Regions from separate parts of the Gordonia sp. UBA7860 genome, predicted to be linked through region 1. Evidence: predicted binding sites of a transcription regulator. Region 1 holds the regulator's gene; each other region holds the start of a gene.

Region 1 (3,283 bases):
CATCATCGCGCGACAATTGGGCATCCCGTGCGTGGTCGCCGTGGCGCGATTGAGTGAGATCACCAGCGGCACAATGGTTTTGCTCGACGGCGGTGCGGGGTCGATCACCGTTGAGCCGGAGGAGTCCGAGGCACGCGAACTCGTCGAGCGCAGCGTTGCGGAGGCAGCGCTTGTCGCTGCGTGGCGTGGTCCTGGCCGAACTGCCGACGGCACCGACGTCGCCATCCTGGCGAATGTCGCCGATGGTGCGTCGGCGCGTCGCGCTGCCGATGCGCCGGTCGAGGGGATCGGGCTGTTCCGCACCGAGTTGGCATTTCTCGACAGGGCAGATGAACCCGATGTCGACGAACAGACGCGTCTGTACCGCGACGTGTTCGAAGCGTTCGCGGGCCAGAAAGTCGTCATCAGAACGCTCGACGCCGGTTCGGACAAGCCGCTGGCCTTCATCGAGCACCCGGACGAGGCGAACCCCGCACTCGGCGTACGCGGTAACCGAATCGGCGATGACCACCCCGAAATCGTGCGAACTCAGCTCGACGCGATCGCGCGCGCGGCAGAAGAATCCGGTACGACGCCGTGGGTCATGGCACCGATGATCGCCACGGCCGCGGAGGCCGCACAGTTCGCCGATCTCGTCCGTCAGCGTGGTCTGACGGCTGGAGTGATGATCGAGATCCCGGCTGCGGCGATCCTGGCGCCGGCGATTCTGGCTGAGGTCGACTTCGTGTCGATCGGAACCAACGACCTCACGCAGTACACGATGGCGGCCGACCGGATGTCGGCAGAACTCGCCGAACTGACCGACCCGTGGCAACCCGCGGTGCTCGCACTCATCTCTCAGGTCGCGACGGCCGGCGCCCAGCAGGGCAAGCCCGTCGGCGTCTGTGGTGAGGCCGCGGCCGACCCGTCGCTCGCGTGTGTGCTCGTCGGACTGGGAGTCACCTCGCTGTCGGCGGCTCCGGCCGCGACAGCAGCAGTCGGGGCGAAGCTGTCGACGGTAACCATGGAGCAGTGCCGGACCGCGGCAGCTGCCGCGCTTGCCACCTCGAGTCCGGCACTCGCCCGACGTGCCGCTGCCGAAAAACTCGACCACTGATACAGGCCCCGCTGGTCAGTGACCTGCGGGGCCAGGTTCAGTGCATCACACCCGACGCATGACCGTCACGACCTTGCCGAGGATGGCGGCGTCGTCTCCGGGGATCGGATCGAAGAGCGGGTTGTGCGGCATCAGCCAGACGTGGCCGTCTTTGCGTTTGAAGGTCTTCACCGTCGCCTCGCCGTCGATCATCGCTGCGACGATGTCGCCGTTGTCGGCGACGTTCTGCTGACGTACGACGACCCAGTCGCCGTCGCAGATCGCGGCGTCGATCATCGATTCGCCGACGACGCGGAGCAGGAACAACGAGCCCTCACCGACGAGCTCACGCGGGAGCGGGAAGACGTCTTCGACCGCCTCCTCCGCGAGAATCGGACCGCCCGCCGCGATACGGCCGAGTACCGGAACGAACGTGGGCGTCGGGAGATCTCCGTTGATGGCATCGGAGTGCGGTGCGTCGGGAGCCTCGGAGACGTTGACCGCTCGCGGACGGTTGGCGTCCCGTTTCAGCAGGCCCTTGCGCTCGAGGGTGCGCAACTGGTGAGCGACCGATGAGGTGGACGTGAGGCCGACGGCGTCGCCGATCTCTCGAATGCTCGGCGGATATCCACGCTCGCGTACCGACTTTCGGATCACATCGAGGACGTCACGCTGGCGACCGGTGAGTGTGGCCTCGGCGACGGCCGGATGGATCGGTGCCTCCTCGCCGCCTTCGCTCTTCTTTCCTTCGACGCTGCGACCGTTGCCCTTGGGCGACGACGGGCTGCGTCGTGACTTCTCTGTCATCGGTTCCGTCCTTCCTGATCTTGAAGCGGCTGCTGTTGTGAACTGGCTGCTGTTGTGAAGCGGGGTGGGTGCGTCTTTCTTCCATCGTCTGGCGCCGACAGTAGCGGAGGCCACGGACAACATCAAACATTTGTTCGACGTGTCGCAGGACTTTGTCGGACCCCTCTGGTAGAACTCGAACATCAGTTCATCGAACGCTTGATCGACCATTGGAGGTAGCGATGACCAGCCTGATGACAAACCCGGTGACCCGCTCGGTTCCCAGCACGTCGAGTGCATCCGTGGCAACACCGCCGACCGCCCGATCTGCACCCCCTCGACCTGCACAAACGCCTCGTTCCCGGGTTCACCGCGCCACGGTGGTCAGTGGACGCGCGCCGTCGAATGCCGTCCGTAGCGAAGAGCTGCGTGTGGCGGGACGTGTTCGAACAAGTGAGGTCCGACGGGCAGCCGGCGCAGACGTCTCGCCGCAGCGTCGACATCGGATCACGTTCGATCACGGCACCTCTACGCGTCCCGCAGGCACGCGATGCGCCGGTGGCGTCGGCGAGCTGGTGGCGGCCCGTCGACGACGGGCTGCGATATTGGCGGTGCTCGCGGGAATCGGTTTGGCACTGACCGTGTGGGTGGTCGGGACCATCGGTGCCGACTACCAGCGGGCGAATATGCCGGCTTCGACCTCTACGCAGGTGGTCCATGTGCGTTCCGGCGAATCGCTGAGCTCGATCGCGGCGCGGGTCGCGCCCGATATGCCGCGTCAAACCGTCATCGACGAGATCATCGACCTCAACGATCTGCCGTCGAGCGGGCTGCGCGTTGGCCAACCGCTTGTCACACCCGCGTACCGCTGAGCGCTGGCGGTATTCTCGATGTCACAGGGTCCAGTCGGAAACCGACACGGTCACCGCTGCGGTTTCGCTTCCGCCGGTCGTCAGACGATCGGACCACGCCAGACCGACGGAGCCGCTGCGTCCCGAGATTCGCACGAGGACTACATGCGCTGCCCGTTTTGCAAGAACGAAGACACCAAGGTCGTCGATTCGCGTGTCGCCGATGAGGGGCAGGCAATCCGCCGACGTCGCGCGTGCAGCGAATGTGGGCGACGTTTCTCCACGGTCGAGAGTGCTGTTTTGGCAGTCGTGAAGCGAAACGGAGTGACCGAGCCGTTCAGCAGAGAAAAGGTGATGCGCGGGGTGCGCCGCGCATGCCAGGGACGTCACGTGAACGAAGACGATCTCGCACAGTTGGCTCAGCAGGTCGAAGACGCTGTCAGGTCGTCGGGTTCGGCTGAGATCCCCAGCAACGAGGTCGGTCTGGCCATTCTCGGCCCGCTGCGCGACCTCGACGAGGTGGCATATCTACGTTTCGCCTCGGTCTATCGCTCGTTCGATTCGCTCGAAG
Region 2 (3,283 bases), on a different contig from region 1:
GGCTTCAGTCGCGGGAGGGTTGCCATTTGCGCTCGTGATTCCACCTGAAAAACCCCGACAGAGTCTGCGCGACAGAGCATCTCGTACACCGCCTGCTCAGAGAGGTCGAGTTTGGCGAGGTCGACATGGATGTTCTTGTGTTCGGCGACCAGATCGATCGCGTAGTGCAGCGCCGAGAGCATCCCGAGACCGAGCAGATCGAACTTGACCAAACCGATTGCGGCACAGTCATCTTTGTCCCACTGCAACACGCTGCGATTCTCCATCCGCGCCCACTCCGTCGGGCAGACATCGGCAATGGGGCGATCACAGATCACCATCCCACCGGAGTGGATTCCGAGATGCCTTGGCATGTTGGCGATCTCGCTTGCGAGATCAAGCACGTCGTCGGGCGCGGTATCGGGCATCTTGCTCCAGGCGTCCTGCTGACCACTCGCGTAGCCGAGCGCTCGCGCCATGTCGCGCACCGACGATCGGCCCCGGTAGGTGATCACGTTGGCGACCTGCGCGCTGTACTCGCGGCCATACCGTCGGTACACGTACTGGATCGCCTCTTCACGACGGTCCGATTCGATGTCAACGTCGATGTCCGGTGGCCCGTCACGCTCAGGTGAGAGGAACCTCTCGAACAGCAACTCGTTGGCCACCGGGTCGACGTTGGTGATACCCAACGCGTAACACACCGCGGAGTTGGCGGCGCTCCCCCGGCCTTGGCACAGGATGTCGTTGCGTTTACAGAAGTCGACGATGTCGGCGACGACGAGGAAATAGCCGGGGAAGGTGAGCGTTTCGACGATCGCCAGCTCGTGCTCGATCTGCCGGTAGGCCGCCGGATGTTGGGCTGGTGTCCCATAGCGGCGTCGCGCGCGGGTCATGGTGAGATGCCGTAGCCAACTGGACTCCGTGTGCCCGGCTGGCACGTCGAACGGCGGCAACTGCGGCGCGATCAATCCGAGTGAGAATGCGCAGTCGTCGGCGAGGTCTGCCGCGGCGGCGATGGCGTCAGGATGCGCGGGCAGCAGGCGCATCATCTCGTCGCCGCTGCGCAGATGCGCACCGCCGACCCCCGGCATCCAGCCCGCGATGGTCTCGATGTCGGTGCGGGCACGGACCGCCGCCATCGCCAGCGCGAGGCGTCGACGGCGCGGCCCCGCGAAGTGTGCCCCCGACGTCGCGACGGTCGGCAGCCCGAATCGTCGCGCGAGGTCGGCGAGTACCGCATTGCGCTCGTCATCGTCGGGCAGGCCCTGAGCAGTGAGTTCGACGACGACGTCGTCGCGTCCGAACCGCTCGACCACTCCGCCAAGAGCGGCCTCGGCAGCACCGATACCCGCCCGATCCAACGCTCGGCGAACCGCGCCCTTGCGACAGCCCGTCAGGATCACCCAGTGGCCTGCGTCGCGGGTCAGCCGGTCGACGTCGTAGCGCAGCAGCCCCTTCTCACCACCGGACATGTGGGCGTCGGCAATGATTCGCGACAACCTCCGATAGCCCTCACTGTCACGCGCGAGGACCAGCAGATGCTCACCGGCCGGATCGGTCACCCCGGTCCGGGTCACGTCGGGCTCCAGGGAGAGTTCGGCACCGAACACCGTCGGCATCGCGAATTCCTTTGCGGCCTCGGCGAATCGGACCACGCCGTAGAAACCGTCGTGGTCGGTGATCGACAGACCGGTCAGGTCGAGCCGGGCCGCCTCCTCCACCATCTCCTCGGGCATCGACGCCCCGTCGAGGAAGCTGTAGGCACTGTGCGCGTGCAGTTCGGCGTAGCGCACCGACGAGCGCTCGCGTGCAACCTCCGGTGCGGTGTAGGCACCCCGCTTGCGTGACCAGGCGGGGCTGTCGCTGCCGTCGCCGGGTTGCTCGGGACCGAAGAACTCCCCCGGCCGACCGCCTTTCGGCGAGCGCCCCGACAGCACTCGCTCCATCTCCCGCCAGGTCGGCGGGCCCTGGTTCCAGCCCACTCAGCCAGTATAGAACACATGTTCGACAGACGGTGAGTGGTGGGCTGCCCCCTCGCCTCGCCGACGACAGTCCCTGCCACCCGACTTTGAATATGTGTCGAACTGAAGGATGTGGGTGCTGCAGCACCCACATGCTTCGATTGGACCCACATCCTCGCTCAACTCGACGACGTTCGGCACTCGCTCGTTGCGGCGAGACCGCACCATCAGTCTGCCGACACCGCTCTCGGAATCCGACGATCCACCAACGTCATGGCGATCAACACCGATCCGATGACCACGATCGCCCAGCCCGCGACGTGTAGTCCACCGTCGGTGGCGCGGGCCCCGAAGGCGATACCGATGAGGCTCGACGAGAAGATCGCCCCGAAGTACATGAACGTTCTGTACAGACCCGACGCCACGCCGATCGACTCCGACGGGCTCTGCGTGTAGAGCGTCGCCTGGTTGGCGTAGCCGCTCAATCCGTTGGCTACGCCGAACAGGAAGGTCATCGTGAGCAGGATCCACAGCCCAGAGGAATGATGGATCGCCACGGCGGCGACACCGGCGCCGACAAAGCAGAAACCTGTGAGGATCAACGGAATTCGCACCCATCCGTGCGTCGAGTTGACCCGCGCACACACGACACTGAGCGCGGAGTACGGGATGAGGATGAGGCCGACCTGCGCGGCCGTGTAGCCCGCGGACTGCTCCATCCACTGGCTGATGCCGTACATCGCCGTGTACGAGCCGAGCCCTGCCAGCATCTGGCGCAGGTAGGTGCGCACCAACGGGGAGTTGGCCGCGAGCATCCGTACGTCGATGAGCGGTTGTGCAGCACGTAGTTCCCAGAGGAACAGCAACAGCCCCGATACGGCGACGATGACGAGCAACCACCACCGCGGTTCTGGCAGGCGCGCCAAGAACTCGAGTGTCACAACGACGGTCACCGCGAAAAGCACTACCCCCACGACGTCGACGACGCGGACAAGACCCCGGACACCACCTACATGGACCGCCCCGTCGCGGGGAATACTGCGCAGCGCCCACGCGATGGTGACCAGTGCAACGGGGATGTTGACGAAGAACACAGCGCGCCAGCCGAACACACCGGTCAGTACACCGCCGAGGGGCAGACCGATGACGGCGATCACCTGGGCGGCGATCGAGAACCCGCCGAGTATCCGGCTCGGCACGCCGGTGCCGAAGGAGTCGGCTCGCGACCGCACGAGCGCCATGGCCGTGGGATACGCCGCAGAGGTGCCGATGCCGATCAACGCACGGGAGAGCAGAAGACACCAGAACGCCGGCGCGGCGGCACCGATGACACCGGCGAT
Region 3 (3,283 bases), on a different contig from region 1:
GCGACGTCGACGGAGACCGTGGAATGGACTGACGGACAACACTATCCGCTGATCGTCGTCGACATCACGAGCGCGTCGCATCCGCTGTGGACCGGCACCGCGCGGGTCGTCGACACCGAGGGACGCGTCGAACGTTTCCGGCGGAAGTACGCGGGTCTGCGGGCATAGGATTCGGGGGCGGTCGTCATAGGTGTGGTCGTGGAGGGGTGACGATGCCGCACATGTACGATTCCGACACCGCTCCGAGACAGCACCGGAGCGCACGCCGGGGGCGACGACGTCTCGCGGGTGATGGATGTGGATCGATCCAGGAGGATGCGGATGTCGGTCGTAACGTATGAAGGCTCCGATTGCACTGCGGTGCTCGACACCGACGCGGCAACGCTCACACTCACGCACCGAGGTTTTGGCACCGCAAAGCACAAGAAGATGTCATCGCCGTGGGTTATCCCACTCGGGGCGATCAGGGATATAGAGATCAAAGAACCTCGAGCGCTCACGATTGGGTGGGTTCGATTCGTGCTGGCTGATCGTGTGGGCTGGGATAAAGATAGATACCAGGATGTGAATGCGTTCGGCCTGAGTGCGGGAAAGAACATTCAACCCTTTATTGACGACGTGAACTCGGCTCGACGCTTCGTCAAACCGACTGCCGTCTCGACGCCCCCGGTGCAGTCGAGGACTCAGCAGACCCAAGCGAAGAGCGAGGAGGATCGAGTTCGTAGAGAAGCCGATCGAGTTCGTAAAGAAGCCGAGAGGGTTGAGGCCAACCAGCGAAAAGAAGCGTGGAAGGAAGAGAAGGCGACTGCGAGCGATCGTGCACTGCGTCCCGACGTCGCGGCGATGAAGGCGGCGATGGATACGAAATCGGGGGTTGACGTCGAGATCGCCTACCTGACCACGCACTTGGGTATCGACGAAAAGGTTGACGTTGCCTGTACCGGCTTATACGAGCTCCACACCGGTCTCCTGACCGTCACCGATTCCCGGGTCTTATTCACCTTCCACAGCAGGACCAAACTCGTGGTCGAGGCGGCCGATTTTTCATCGATCACTTCGATCAATTGGTCGCCGGGAATGGTGCTCGGGAAGATTACGATCGTCTCGCAGGAGAAGGTCCTCGAGGTCAAGAGTGTGGTCAAGGGCGACGGTATCGCGGTGGTCGATCGAATTCGAGAAAAGCTCGATGCCATCGTAGTCGCGAAGGCCGCTGCACCCAGACAGACCTTGGCTGCGCCTGCTGCCGTCGCTCCAGCGCATGCCGTTGCGTCAGCTTCTGCGGTTGCGTCGGCTCCTGAGCCGCGAGTTTCGGAACCGGCTTCGATCGAGATCATCCCACCGCCGCCGTCTGTGCCGCCCGGCTGGTATCCGGAGTCGGCCGACGCGGTTTTGGTGCGTTATTGGAACGGCGCGCAGTGGACCGACCACACCGCACCCCGGCCGGTGCCGTGAGTATCACTGAGCCAGTAGCAGTAGCAGTAGCAGTAGCAGTAGCAGTAGCGGCAGAGGACGCAGTGGCGGTGCCGTGCTGGATAGCACGACGACACAAGGTGAACTCGAATTACATTGCGCCGGCCGGATCTGCCAGCGGTCGCCGGCACGCCAGATCGGGTACGTGCGTACCACTATTGATGGTGCGCTGCGATCAGTACGACGATGAGCCGTAGCGTCTGCAAACTGTCCGACGACGCGACCGCGATCAACGCGATGTCGAGCGACGCGATCTCGACCATGGAATGACATGGCGGACAACACTATCCGCTGATCGTCATCGATATCGAGAGCGTGTCGCACGAGCTGTTGGCCAGCACTACGCGCGTCGTCGACACCGCGGGAAGTGTAGAGCGTATAGGGCGGCTGTACACGCGAAGGGCGTAGTGGGAGCGGCACGCCAGGAGGCTGGTCCTGGGCACGGATCACTGGGTTGGCGGCCATCCACAGATTCGATCCTGTGTTCGAGATTTTCCTCGACAGTGTCCGCATTGCCGGGTAGTGTAGAACACATATTCGACACGACGTGGGGCGGGGGTGGCGGCACGTGAACAGCAACAGCAAACGCAACAGCAGTGAAAGCGGTGGCGCGCCTTCGGTTTTGGCTGCTGCTGCGGTGGGTTCTGGGGATGCGGTGGTGGCGGAGAAGCTGTCACGCCTGGCAGCGGTGTTGGATGAGTTGGCTGCCGTGGATGTGTCGTTGGTGTCCGACGACGTTCTCGTCGAAGCCACCGTCGAGGCCGAACGCCTGGCGTTGCGCACGGCCGGTGCGGTCACCGATCGTTTGATTGTGGAAGCGTCCGACCGCGACCTGCCCCACGGTTTGGGGTTCCGCGATATTCGCAACTTCATGGGGCAGCGTCTGCATATCGGTGATCCCGCAGCTAGGTATCGGGTGATCGCGGCGACCGGTTCATTCACCACCATCTGCGGCGACCGCCTCCCGCCCTCCTGTCCGACGTTGGCCGGCTACGTCGTGGAAGGACGCGTCGCCGGCGCACACGTCCGCGCGGTACTCGAGGTGTTGGAGGCCATCCCCGGTGAGGTGTCCGCCGAGACGAAAGCTGCCGCCGAAGCACAGATGGCCGGCTACGCGGTCCAGTTCACGCCCGCCGAAATCACCAACCTCGGTTCACGATTGTTGGCGCATCTCGATCCGGATGGGACACTCACCAACCCGAAAGACCGCAAACGGCGACGCCGCTTGTGGGTGAACCGGCAAAACGCGCAGTTGATGTCGCGGTTGACTGCTGATTTGGATCCGATCGCCCGAGCCCGGCTGGACACCGTGCTCGACTCGTGGGCCAAACCCGGCATGAACAACCCCGACGACCCCGAGTCGCCTGTCGGTCCGATCACCACCGCGAATGCGGAGCAGGTCGCGGCGGCGGCGCTGCGGGATCAACGCTCACCCGCCCAACGCAACCACGACGCCTTCTCCGCCCTCCTCGGGCAGGTACTCGAATCCGGGATGTTGGGCAACACGCATCGGGGATTGCCGATCCAGGTGATCGTCACCACCAGCCTGCACGAACTCGAAGCACAGGCCGGGATCGCACAAACCACATCCGGAACACTGCTGCCGATCGGCGATGTGATCGAGATGGCCGCCTCCGCCGGGGCGAGCCAGTATTTGGCGGTGTTCGGTGAACACACCAGCATCCCTCTCTACCTTGGTCGGTCGAAACGGATCGCCACGCTGGGGCAACGACTCGCATCGTTCGCCTCGGCGGGCGGGAAGATGTGTTCCGCCCCCGGCTGTAACCAACCCGCGAGCAGGGTGCAGATGCAT

The links. The regulator LexA, encoded in region 1, represses DNA repair genes until DNA is damaged. The targets are predictions, from matches to a motif close to CGAACANNTGTTCG.
Region 2: B3T59_RS23060 (error-prone DNA polymerase) is a predicted target of LexA. The motif match lies at 1,976-1,989, and genes of this name have one in related genera.
Region 3: B3T59_RS15540 (DUF222 domain-containing protein) is a predicted target of LexA. The motif match lies at 1,997-2,010, and genes of this name have one in related genera.

Annotation. Positions count from the first base shown of each region.
Region 1 covers NZ_DLSO01000165.1:812-4,094, reverse strand. The annotation lists gene ptsP (phosphoenolpyruvate--protein phosphotransferase) at 1-1,096, shown strand, start outside; gene lexA (transcriptional repressor LexA) at 1,142-1,882, opposite strand; gene B3T59_RS20305 (LysM peptidoglycan-binding domain-containing protein) at 2,293-2,733, shown strand; gene nrdR (transcriptional regulator NrdR) at 2,878-3,283, shown strand, end outside.
Region 2 covers NZ_DLSO01000195.1:10,187-13,469, forward strand. The annotation lists gene B3T59_RS23060 (error-prone DNA polymerase) at 1-1,964, opposite strand, end outside; gene B3T59_RS23065 (MFS transporter) at 2,171-3,283, opposite strand, start outside.
Region 3 covers NZ_DLSO01000125.1:12,522-15,804, reverse strand. The annotation lists gene B3T59_RS15550 (type B 50S ribosomal protein L31) at 1-168, shown strand, start outside; gene B3T59_RS15545 (DUF2510 domain-containing protein) at 361-1,452, shown strand; gene B3T59_RS15540 (DUF222 domain-containing protein) at 2,039-3,283, shown strand, end outside.